Linked DNA regions of Stratiformator vulcanicus. The main gene of each other region encodes a partner of the protein of the gene in region 2 in a complex. Links are inferred from orthologs where the notes say so. Each region holds a gene or a part of one and is shown on either strand. Other genes may lie near its edges.

Evidence for each region. The genes of interacting proteins can lie anywhere in the genome.
Region 1: the proteins of secA (region 2) and secY are in contact, whole or in part, in a crystal structure (PDB 3DIN), measured with the Thermotoga maritima proteins. The link is inferred for Stratiformator vulcanicus from one-to-one orthologs. Residues at the interface, in WP_004082002.1 of Thermotoga maritima: Glu261, Ala262, Arg263, Lys300, Ala301, Arg302, Thr303, Ile304, Ile305, Leu323, Tyr324, Asp325, Pro326, Val329, Ser330, Tyr333, Ile336, Lys340, Phe345, Val349, Glu363, Phe364, Tyr374, Ser375, Gly376, Gly377, Glu393, Ile395, Thr482, Ser483; in WP_004081795.1 of Thermotoga maritima: Glu108, Gly109, Glu110, Glu111, Ala236, Glu237, Arg238, Arg239, Ile240, Thr241, Ile242, Gln243, Tyr244, Ala245, Arg246, Arg247, Val248, Thr249, Gly250, Arg251, Arg252, Val253, Tyr254, Gly256, Ala257, Ser258, Thr259, Tyr260, Leu261, Pro262.

What each region holds. Positions count from the first base shown.
Region 1 is NZ_CP036268.1:2,324,578-2,327,993, reverse strand. Bases 1-2,808 are described here. They hold secY (preprotein translocase subunit SecY), read left to right. Parts: upstream 1-624; coding sequence 625-1,992; downstream 1,993-2,808. Other genes in these bases: map (type I methionyl aminopeptidase), read left to right, coding at 1,979-2,808; rplO (50S ribosomal protein L15), read left to right, coding at 28-528. Also shown: more of map, read left to right, coding at 2,809-2,863; rpmJ (50S ribosomal protein L36), read left to right, coding at 3,075-3,191; rpsM (30S ribosomal protein S13), read left to right, coding at 3,222-3,416. UniProt on the Escherichia coli protein: The central subunit of the protein translocation channel SecYEG. Consists of two halves formed by TMs 1-5 and 6-10.
Region 2 is NZ_CP036268.1:4,709,260-4,714,565, reverse strand. The notes cover bases 628-4,717. They hold secA (preprotein translocase subunit SecA), read left to right. Parts: upstream 628-968; coding sequence 969-4,517; downstream 4,518-4,717. Other genes in these bases: Pan189_RS18800 (3-deoxy-D-manno-octulosonic acid transferase), read left to right, coding at 4,641-4,717. Outside these bases: Pan189_RS18810 (sulfatase), read right to left, coding at 1-605; more of Pan189_RS18800, read left to right, coding at 4,718-5,306. UniProt on the Escherichia coli protein: Required for protein export, interacts with the SecYEG preprotein conducting channel.

The DNA of each region.
Region 1 (3,416 bases), 2.4 Mb from region 2 along the record:
CTTCGCCGCGGAAACAGGAAGTTCGGCATGATTCTCGACGACATCCATCGTGACATCAAGAAGAATAAGAAGCGCAAGCGGATCGGCCGCGGCCCTGGATCGGGGCACGGCAAGACGTCCGGTCGCGGTCACAAGGGCTATTTCAGCCGAGCCGGATCGTCGTTGAAGCGAGGCTTTGCCGGAGGCCAGACGCCGTTGTTCATGCGGGTGGCCAAGCGCGGCTTCAGCAACGCCTACTTCCAAAAACGGATTACGGTCGTCAATGTTCGCCAATTGAACGAATTCTACGAGGATGGCGGAGTCGTCGATCCGGAGTCGCTGAAGAAGAAGGCTCTCGCGTTCGGTCGCTTTGAAATCGTCAAGGTTTTAGGCGACGGCGAATTGTCCAAGAAGCTGACCGTCAAGGCGCACCGTTTTTCAAAGTCAGCCGAAGAGAAGATTACCAAAGCCGGGGGAACGATCGAGCGGCTTGAGAAGCCGGTCGATTCGATCGCGACGCCGGATGCGACCGGCGAGTCCGACGATTGAAGTCCGTGAATCGCAATTTCAGGATGACAGCGATTTCGATAGTCTTCCGCTCACCGCTTTCCGACGCACGACCGACCTCGCAGGACGCCCGCCGTCATGTTTAGTAAACTGATCACGATCTTTCGCATCCCCGAATTGCGCCGGAAGATTCTGCTCACGCTGCTGCTTCTGGCCGTCTATCGGATGGGGTTCAACATCCCCCTCCCGTTCATCGATCAGGATCAACTTAAAGAGTTCATCACCGACGCGAAGAGCGGCGACGACGCTTTCGGTCAGGTGATGCAGGTCGTCTCGCTGTTCTCGGCATCGAACATCAGTAACAGCACGATCTTCGGCCTCGGGATCATGCCTTACATTTCGGCATCGATCATTTTTCAGCTGCTCGGCAGTGTTTATCCGCCTTTGGAGCAACTGCAAAAGGAAGGAGAGGCCGGGCGCAGGAAGATCAATGAGTATACTCGGTACGCCACCGTTCTGATCTGTCTGGTGCAGAGCTACGCTTGGATTGTCGGCCTCTCTTCCGGCCTGGGCCAGGGGGAGAGTCTCATCATGGAGCAGTTCAACAACGTTTATTTCTATCTCGTCTGTACGATCACAATGACCACCGGGACGATTTTCCTGATGTGGGTCGGCGAGCAGATCGATGCCTACGGGGTCGGTAACGGGATCAGTCTTTTGATTATGGCCGGTATTCTCGCGCAGATGCCGACCGCCGGATATACCGAATTCATTCAGCCCGCCATCCAGAACGGTCTCGCGATCGGTACGCAGTACGGGATTGAAAAACTGCTGCTGCTCACCGGGCTGTTCCTGTTTGTCGTCGTCTGGGTGATTTTGATCACGCAGGGCCAGCGCCGCATCCCGATTCAAAGCGCCAAGCACGTACGCGGTCGACGCGTTGCTGGCGGCCAGCGGCAGTTTCTCCCCCTTCGCGTCAACCAGGCCGGCGTGATGCCGATCATCTTCGCCTCCAGCCTGCTGATCTTCCCCTATCTGATTTTCAACTCGATCGCTCAAACCGGGTGGGGACAAGAAATCCCGTTAATCGAGGGCATCGCGCGGATCTTCGGCGACCGAGGTTTCATTTACAATATTCTGTATATCGTACTGATCTACTTCTTCTGCTACTTCTGGACGGCGATCACGTTCAATCCGAAAGATATGGCAGAGAACCTCAAAGATTACGGGAGCTTTATTCCCGGCTATCGCCCCGGCACCCGGACGGCGGCATACCTCGAACAGGTCATGCTGCGGATCACCTACGTCGGTGCGGCCTTCCTCTCGATCGTGGCCATCATCCCGACGCTCGTCGCGGCTTACATGGACATCCCGTTCGTGCTCGCCCAGTTCTATGGCGGCACCGGACTGCTGATCGTCGTGTCGGTCGTGCTCGACCTCGTGCAGAAGATCGACAGCCATCTCGTGATGCGGAATTATTCGGGGCTGCTCGATGCCGAAAACTAAGCTCCCCCGGCGAATCAAGCAGAAAGCGAAGAAGACGCAGGAACCGCGGAAGCGCCGCGAGCCCGGCAAGCCGATCGTTCTGAAGAGCCGGCGCGAAATCGACAAAATGTACCGCGCCGGTCAACTGGTGGCCGAAGCTCACGCCGCAGTTCGAGGACTCGTTCGCCCCGGCGTCACGACAGCGGAACTGAACGCTGCCGTCGAAGAAGTCTTTTTGCGAAACGCGGCCACGCCACTCTTCCTGGGCGTACCCTGCCCCGAAGAAGGCGGCCCCGATTTTCCGGCTGTGACCTGCATTTCAACCAACGAAGAAGTCGTCCACGGCATCCCGACCGAACGTGTGCTGGAATCCGGCGACATTGTGAGCGTTGATACCGGCTGCCGACTCGACGGCTGGTGCGGCGACTCCGCGTGGACTTACACGGTTGGTGAGATCGATCCTGCGACCGAACGGTTGATGGAAGTCGGTCGCGAGACGCTTGCACTGGCACTTCGCGAACTGCCCCGCCGAAAGAAGTGGACGCATATCGCAGCCATGATGCAGGAACTCGCCGAATCGAACGGCTACGGAGTCGTGAAGGAACTGGTCGGGCACGCGATCGGACGCGAGATGCACGAAGCCCCGCAGGTGCCGAACTTCGTCGGCGGAGAATTTGCCGAGGAAGACTTTGACCTGCGTGCGGGATTGGTGCTCGCGATTGAACCGATGATCAACGGCGGCACGGCGGAAGTCGAACTCTGTGATGATGACTGGACCGTCGTCACGGCCGACGATGAGCCGAGCGTCCACTTCGAGCACACGGTCGCGCTGACCCGTGACGGCGTGCGAATTCTGACGGAAGGGGTGGGTGAGCCGCTCGATTTGAGGTGATGAGACGTGCCTGCGGACTTGGAATTCCGTCGCCGACAGCATTCGGTTGACTTGAGACTTCGACCGCAACACGTTTATATTGCAGAACTTCGCGCGGCTGCGGTCCCGAGTCGTCCACCTCCAAGGTGCGGCGTCGCCTACGAGCCGATTTGTATTCGGCTTACATTCGATGATTTTTGCGGTACCGGTATTGGTTCCGAGCGAGACGACAATGAAAGTAAGAGCAAGCGTTAAACGAATTTGCGAGCGGTGCAAGGTGGTGCGCCGACGGGGCAAGGTCTACGTGATCTGCTCCGCGAATCCGCGTCACAAGCAACGCCAAGGCTGATACGCCCGAGTAGGCGAAGGAGCTTTTGAGATGCCACGTATTCAGGGTGTGGACGTTCCGAACAATAAGCCGGTTTACGTCGCGTTGACCTACCTTTACGGAATCGGCACGAAGACGTCGATCGATATCTGCTATTCGCTCGATATCGACCCGCGTCGGAAGTCACACGAACTGACCGAAGACGAAATCTCGCAAATTAACAACACGCTCGATCGTGATTACGTG
Region 2 (5,306 bases):
TCTTCTTGGGCCTCCTTTGATTGGGAGGATTCCATCGCGAAGTCGATCGTCCCACCGCTGCCCGCCCCTTTGCGATTACTCGGCAACGTGATGCGCCGGCCTTCACGGGGAAAGGGAGGTCGACCGTTTCCTGTGGGCTGCGGCTGCGTGTTGAGCCGAATATCCCACGATTTTTCATCGCCGAGCCGCCAACCGCTGGTGGGCTTCACCGGGTCCCATTGGCTGATGTGAAAGATTTTCGAGACCGAAGCGGTGAAGTAGCCGTTTTCGCGAAAGAGCTGCGGCAGCGTGGTGACGTCGGGAACCAGTTCGCGAAGGGCGGTCCACTTTTTCGGCAGCCCGATTTCGTCGGGTCGCATCCCGCTGAGGAACGAATTGCGTGACGGATTGCAGACCGGATACTGGCAATAGGCTTTGGTGAAAGTGAGCCCGCTTTCGGCGAGCCTATCGATTTCGGGGGTCGCCGCTTTTTCGGAGCCATAGCAGCCGAGGTCGCAGTTCAGGTCGTCTGAAACGATGTACAGAACGTTCGGGCGGTCGCCGGCGGAACTAATCGAGGCCGCACAAAGAAGGGCGAATAGGCCGCAAATCCAACGAGCGGGCATGGTTGAGCGTCTTCGGGTTCGGAGGAGAGTTCAGGGAAGGTCGATCGGACGCGTCAGCTTAGCGGCACGATTCGGGTGCGCACAAATGGCGTGTGGCATCATTCTTGCGACCATTAAGGGTGCGGCCGCCCCAAGGACGCCATTGACCCGTGGGCCGAAAACAGAAAACATACTGGCAGTTCACGATTTAGGGCGACGGGCGGTTCGCAGGGCCGACCCCCGGCGGGTATGGTCCATCCGCCGAGTGGTACCGTGCCTGTCAAATCGGCTGCCGTCAAAGTTTGTCTGCGTTGCCCGGACTGCCACACGTTGCACAGTTGAGTATTTGCATAATCGGGCCCACCCGCCCGTCTGAGGACAGAGATGGAAGCTCTCGATCGCGTCGGAGATTACCTCAACGCTTTCACCGGGAAGGTGGAGCGTGGCATCACGAAGATGTTCGGTTCGTCGAACGAGCATCGCGTCCGGAATCTCGGCTTCGTCCGCGACCCAAAGACGGGCAAGGATAAGATCACTCCGGGATCGCTGGTCGATCAGATCAACGGCCTCGAAGAGTCGGTGAAGCAACTCTCCGACGAAGAGTTGCTTCGCACGACGGCCGACTTCCGTGAGCGACTCGCCAACGGGGAGACGCTCGACGATCTGTTGCCCGAAGCCTTCGCACGCGTCCGCGAATCGGCATGGCGCAACCTGAGAATGCGTCAGTACGACGTGCAGATGGTCGGCGGCGTCATCCTGCACCGCGGCATGATCGCCGAAATGACGACCGGGGAAGGGAAGACGCTCGTCGCGACCGCGCCGGCATTCCTCAACGGTCTGGCCGGGCACGTCCACGTGGTGACGGTCAACGATTACCTTGCCCGACGCGATATGGAGTGGATGGGGCCGATCTTCCTCGGGCTGGGAATGACGGTCGACGCGATCCAGTCGCCGATGAACGCGCAGGAGCGGCAGCGGGCCTACGCCTGCGACATCACGTACGGAACGAATAACGAGTTCGGTTTCGATTACCTCCGCGACAACATGAAGCCGCGGAAGGAACTGCAAGTTCAGGGGCCGCTGACCTACGCGATCGTCGACGAAATCGACAACATTCTGATCGACGAGGCGCGGACGCCGCTGATCATCTCGGGCCCGGCTCACGATGACATCACGAAGTATTCCAAGGCCGATCGCATCGCCCGGCAGCTCAAGCGGGATGAGGACTTCGAGGTCAAAGAGAAAGAGCGGACCTGCCACCTGACCGAGTCGGGGGTCCGCCGGGCCGAAGAACTGACCGGCGTCGAATCGTTCTACACCGCGGGCAATATGGAATGGCCGCACCTGATCGATAACTCGCTCAAGGCCCATTACCTGTACCGCAAGGACGTCGAATACGTCGTCGAACACGATGAGATCATCATCGTGGATGAGCACACCGGTCGGAAGATGGAAGGCCGGCAGTGGTCCGACGGCCTGCACCAGGCGGTCGAGGCGAAGGAAGGGGTCCGGGTCAAGCCGGAGAACCAGACGCTCGCCACGATCACGTTGCAGAACTTCTTCAAGCTGTACGACAAGCTGTCGGGCATGACCGGTACGGCGATGACCGAGTCGGACGAGTTCTGGAAGATCTACAAGCTCGACGTCATTAACGTCCCGACGAACCGGCCCAGTCAGCGGAACAACATGCCGGATGTGATTTTCCGGACCGAAAAAGAAAAGTGGGCCGCCGTCGCCGAAGACGCGATTGAAGAGCACAAGAAAGGCCGCCCGGTCCTCGTTGGTACCACGAGCATCGAGTCGAGCGAACTGGTCAGCCGCAAGCTGAACAAGAAGGGCATCAAGCACAATGTCCTGAACGCCAAGCAGCAGGAAAAAGAAGCCGAGTTGATTGCGCAGGCCGGCCGCAAGGCAGCCGTCACGATCGCCACGAACATGGCGGGTCGCGGTACCGACATCATTCTCGGGGGTAACCCCGAGTACCTGGCTTGGGAAGAACTGCGGCAGACGTACGAGACCCGGCTCGACGTCAGCAAGCAGGAATGGGACGACCTGACTGCGCAAATCGCCGAGCGCGAGGGGATGAAGAAAGAGGGCCGACAGGTCGCCGACCTCGGAGGTCTACACGTCATCGGGACCGAGCGGCACGACTCTCGCCGGATCGACAATCAGCTTCGCGGGCGGGCCGGGCGTCAGGGCGACCCGGGCTCGAGCGTGTTTATCGTCTCGCTCGAGGACAAGTTGCTGCGGCTGTTCGCCGGAGAATGGGTGCAGGGCGTGCTCAGTTGGGCCGGTCTGCAGGACGGTGAGCCGATCATCAGCGGGATGGTCACGCGGCGAATTGAAGGGGCCCAGAAGAAAGTCGAAGAACGCCACTTCGACCAGCGGAAGCACCTGCTCGAATACGATGAGGTGATGGACGACCAGCGCAAGCAGGTCTATACGTTCCGCCAGAAAATCCTCGACGGAGCCGATTGCCGCGAAATCATCCTCGAGATGATCGATCGGCAGGTCGAGAAGTTGGTGCCGCACTTCCTCAATCCGCGCTATCGCTGGGAGTCGCTCGCCGCGTTCGCCTCGCAGCAGTACCGCCTCGACCTTGAATCGGAGCAGGTCAAGGAGCTGGAGTACGAGGAACTCGTCACCTTCCTGAAAGACGAATGCAACGCGCAGGCGGACGAGTACATCGGCGAGCAGATCGAAGAGAATTTGCCCGAAGAGGAAGAAGAACGTGATTGGAACTGGCTCGCCCTTTCAAAGTGGGCCAACGTGCATTTCGGCCTCAATACGAACGATCGTGAATTGAAGAAGGTCGGCCGCGACGACATTCACGGCTACCTCCGCGAGCGTTCCTCACAGGCGATTGAGCGGTACGACTTTTCAGTCCTCCAGCAGTTCCTGGTGCCCGACTTCAACGAGCAGCAGTTATGCGGCTGGCTCGCGCAGCACTTCACGATGCAGTTGGATCCGAAGTCGTTCGAAGAACTTTCGCCCGAACAGGCCGTCGAGTCGGTCCGCACAAAGTTGCGGGAGATGTATCACGACAAAGAAGTCCAGTTCCCAGTCGCCGTCGGCATGACGCGATTCGTGCCGGAGAGCGCCCAGTCACAGCAGTCCGACCGCGACGGACTCGTCCGCTGGGCCAACGGCCGCTTCAAGGCGTCGTTCAACGCCGAGCAGGTTAAGGGTAAAAGCCGCGACCAGTTACAGAATTTGCTGCAGGACGCCAGCCGACAGTTCTACGCCAACGGCGAGGTCAGCGAACGGATCGATTCGCTCCTGGAAGACGCCTACGGCGGGCATGAAGGCAACGGGCACACGCCGAAGACCGATCAAATGGGTGAGCTCATCACTTGGGCGAACGAGGAATTTCACGCGACGCTCACTCCCGAAGATGTCGCCGCACTGCCGAAAGACGCCGCTCGCCAGCGGCTGCTGATGCAGTATCAGGCGTACTACCGCCCTGAACTCGCCCACGCGGAGCGGTCACTGCTGTTGGAACTGGTCGATACGGCGTGGAAAGATCACCTGTATCACATGGACCACGTTCGCTCCGGCATCGGACTGGTCGGCTATGCCCAAAAAGACCCGAAGGTCGAATACAAACGTGAAGGTCGGCGGGCCTTTCAGGCGATGTGGGAGCGGATCGACGAACAGGTCACCGGCTTCATCTTCCGGCTCGAAAAAGAAAGCCGGGAGTTCGTCGGCAATCTCTGGCAGATCACGGAGGTCTCTCACGCGAACGCTGAAGAGGCAGCCCCCGAACCTCAGCCGCAACAGCAATACACCGAATCGGGCGGCAGCCAGCTCGAGCCGGGACAGGAAGTCAAAACGGTTGACCCGATCGTCAATCGCATGGAAAAAGTCGGCCGCAACGACCCATGCCCCTGCGGCAGCGGGAAGAAATACAAGAAATGCCACGGGGCTGCGTGAAAAAGTAAACAAGCCCGCAGCGCAAGCAAGGGATTTCGCTCAAGGACTTTCAATCAAACATTGAAGCTCTAGAGCAAGGTCCCTCGCTTGCGCGTCGGGCTTGTGTGACGAAAAGAGGCAAGGATGCCTTATCTATTTAATCTCGCTTACTTGGCGCTCCTATTGGCTGTCTCGCCGATGCTGGCGTATCGCGCCGTGCGGCAGGGGAAATACCGCGTCGGCTGGGGCGAAAAGCTCTTTGGCCGTGTTCCCGTACGATCGGGTGAGCGGCCTTGCTTGTGGATACACGCTGTGAGCGTGGGGGAAGTGTTGCTACTGCCCGACTTGGTCGAGCGATTGCGGCGCGAGCGGCCCAACGTCGAATTTGTGATCACCACGACGACCTCGACCGGTCGCGACGTCGCGGTCGAGAAGTTCCCCGATGATACCGTCTGCTTCTGCCCGCTCGATTTCTCTTGGGCGGTTAATGAAGCGATGCTGCGGATCAGGCCCTCGGCTTTGATTCTCTCCGAATTGGAACTGTGGCCCAACCTGATCTCGATCATGGCTGACGCTGGAGTCCCCGTCGCAATCGTCAACGGCCGGCTGGGGGAGAAGAGCTTCCGCGGATACTCACGGCTCGGGTTTATCCTCAAACCGATCGTGCGCCGGCTCTCTCTTGTGGCGGCGCAGACCGAGCAGTATGCCGAGCACTTCCGGCGATTGGGCGTGTTGGCAGAGCGGGTCCAAGTCACCGGTTCGCTCAAGTTCGACCGGGCCACCCCCGACCGTTCGAACCCGTTGATCGAC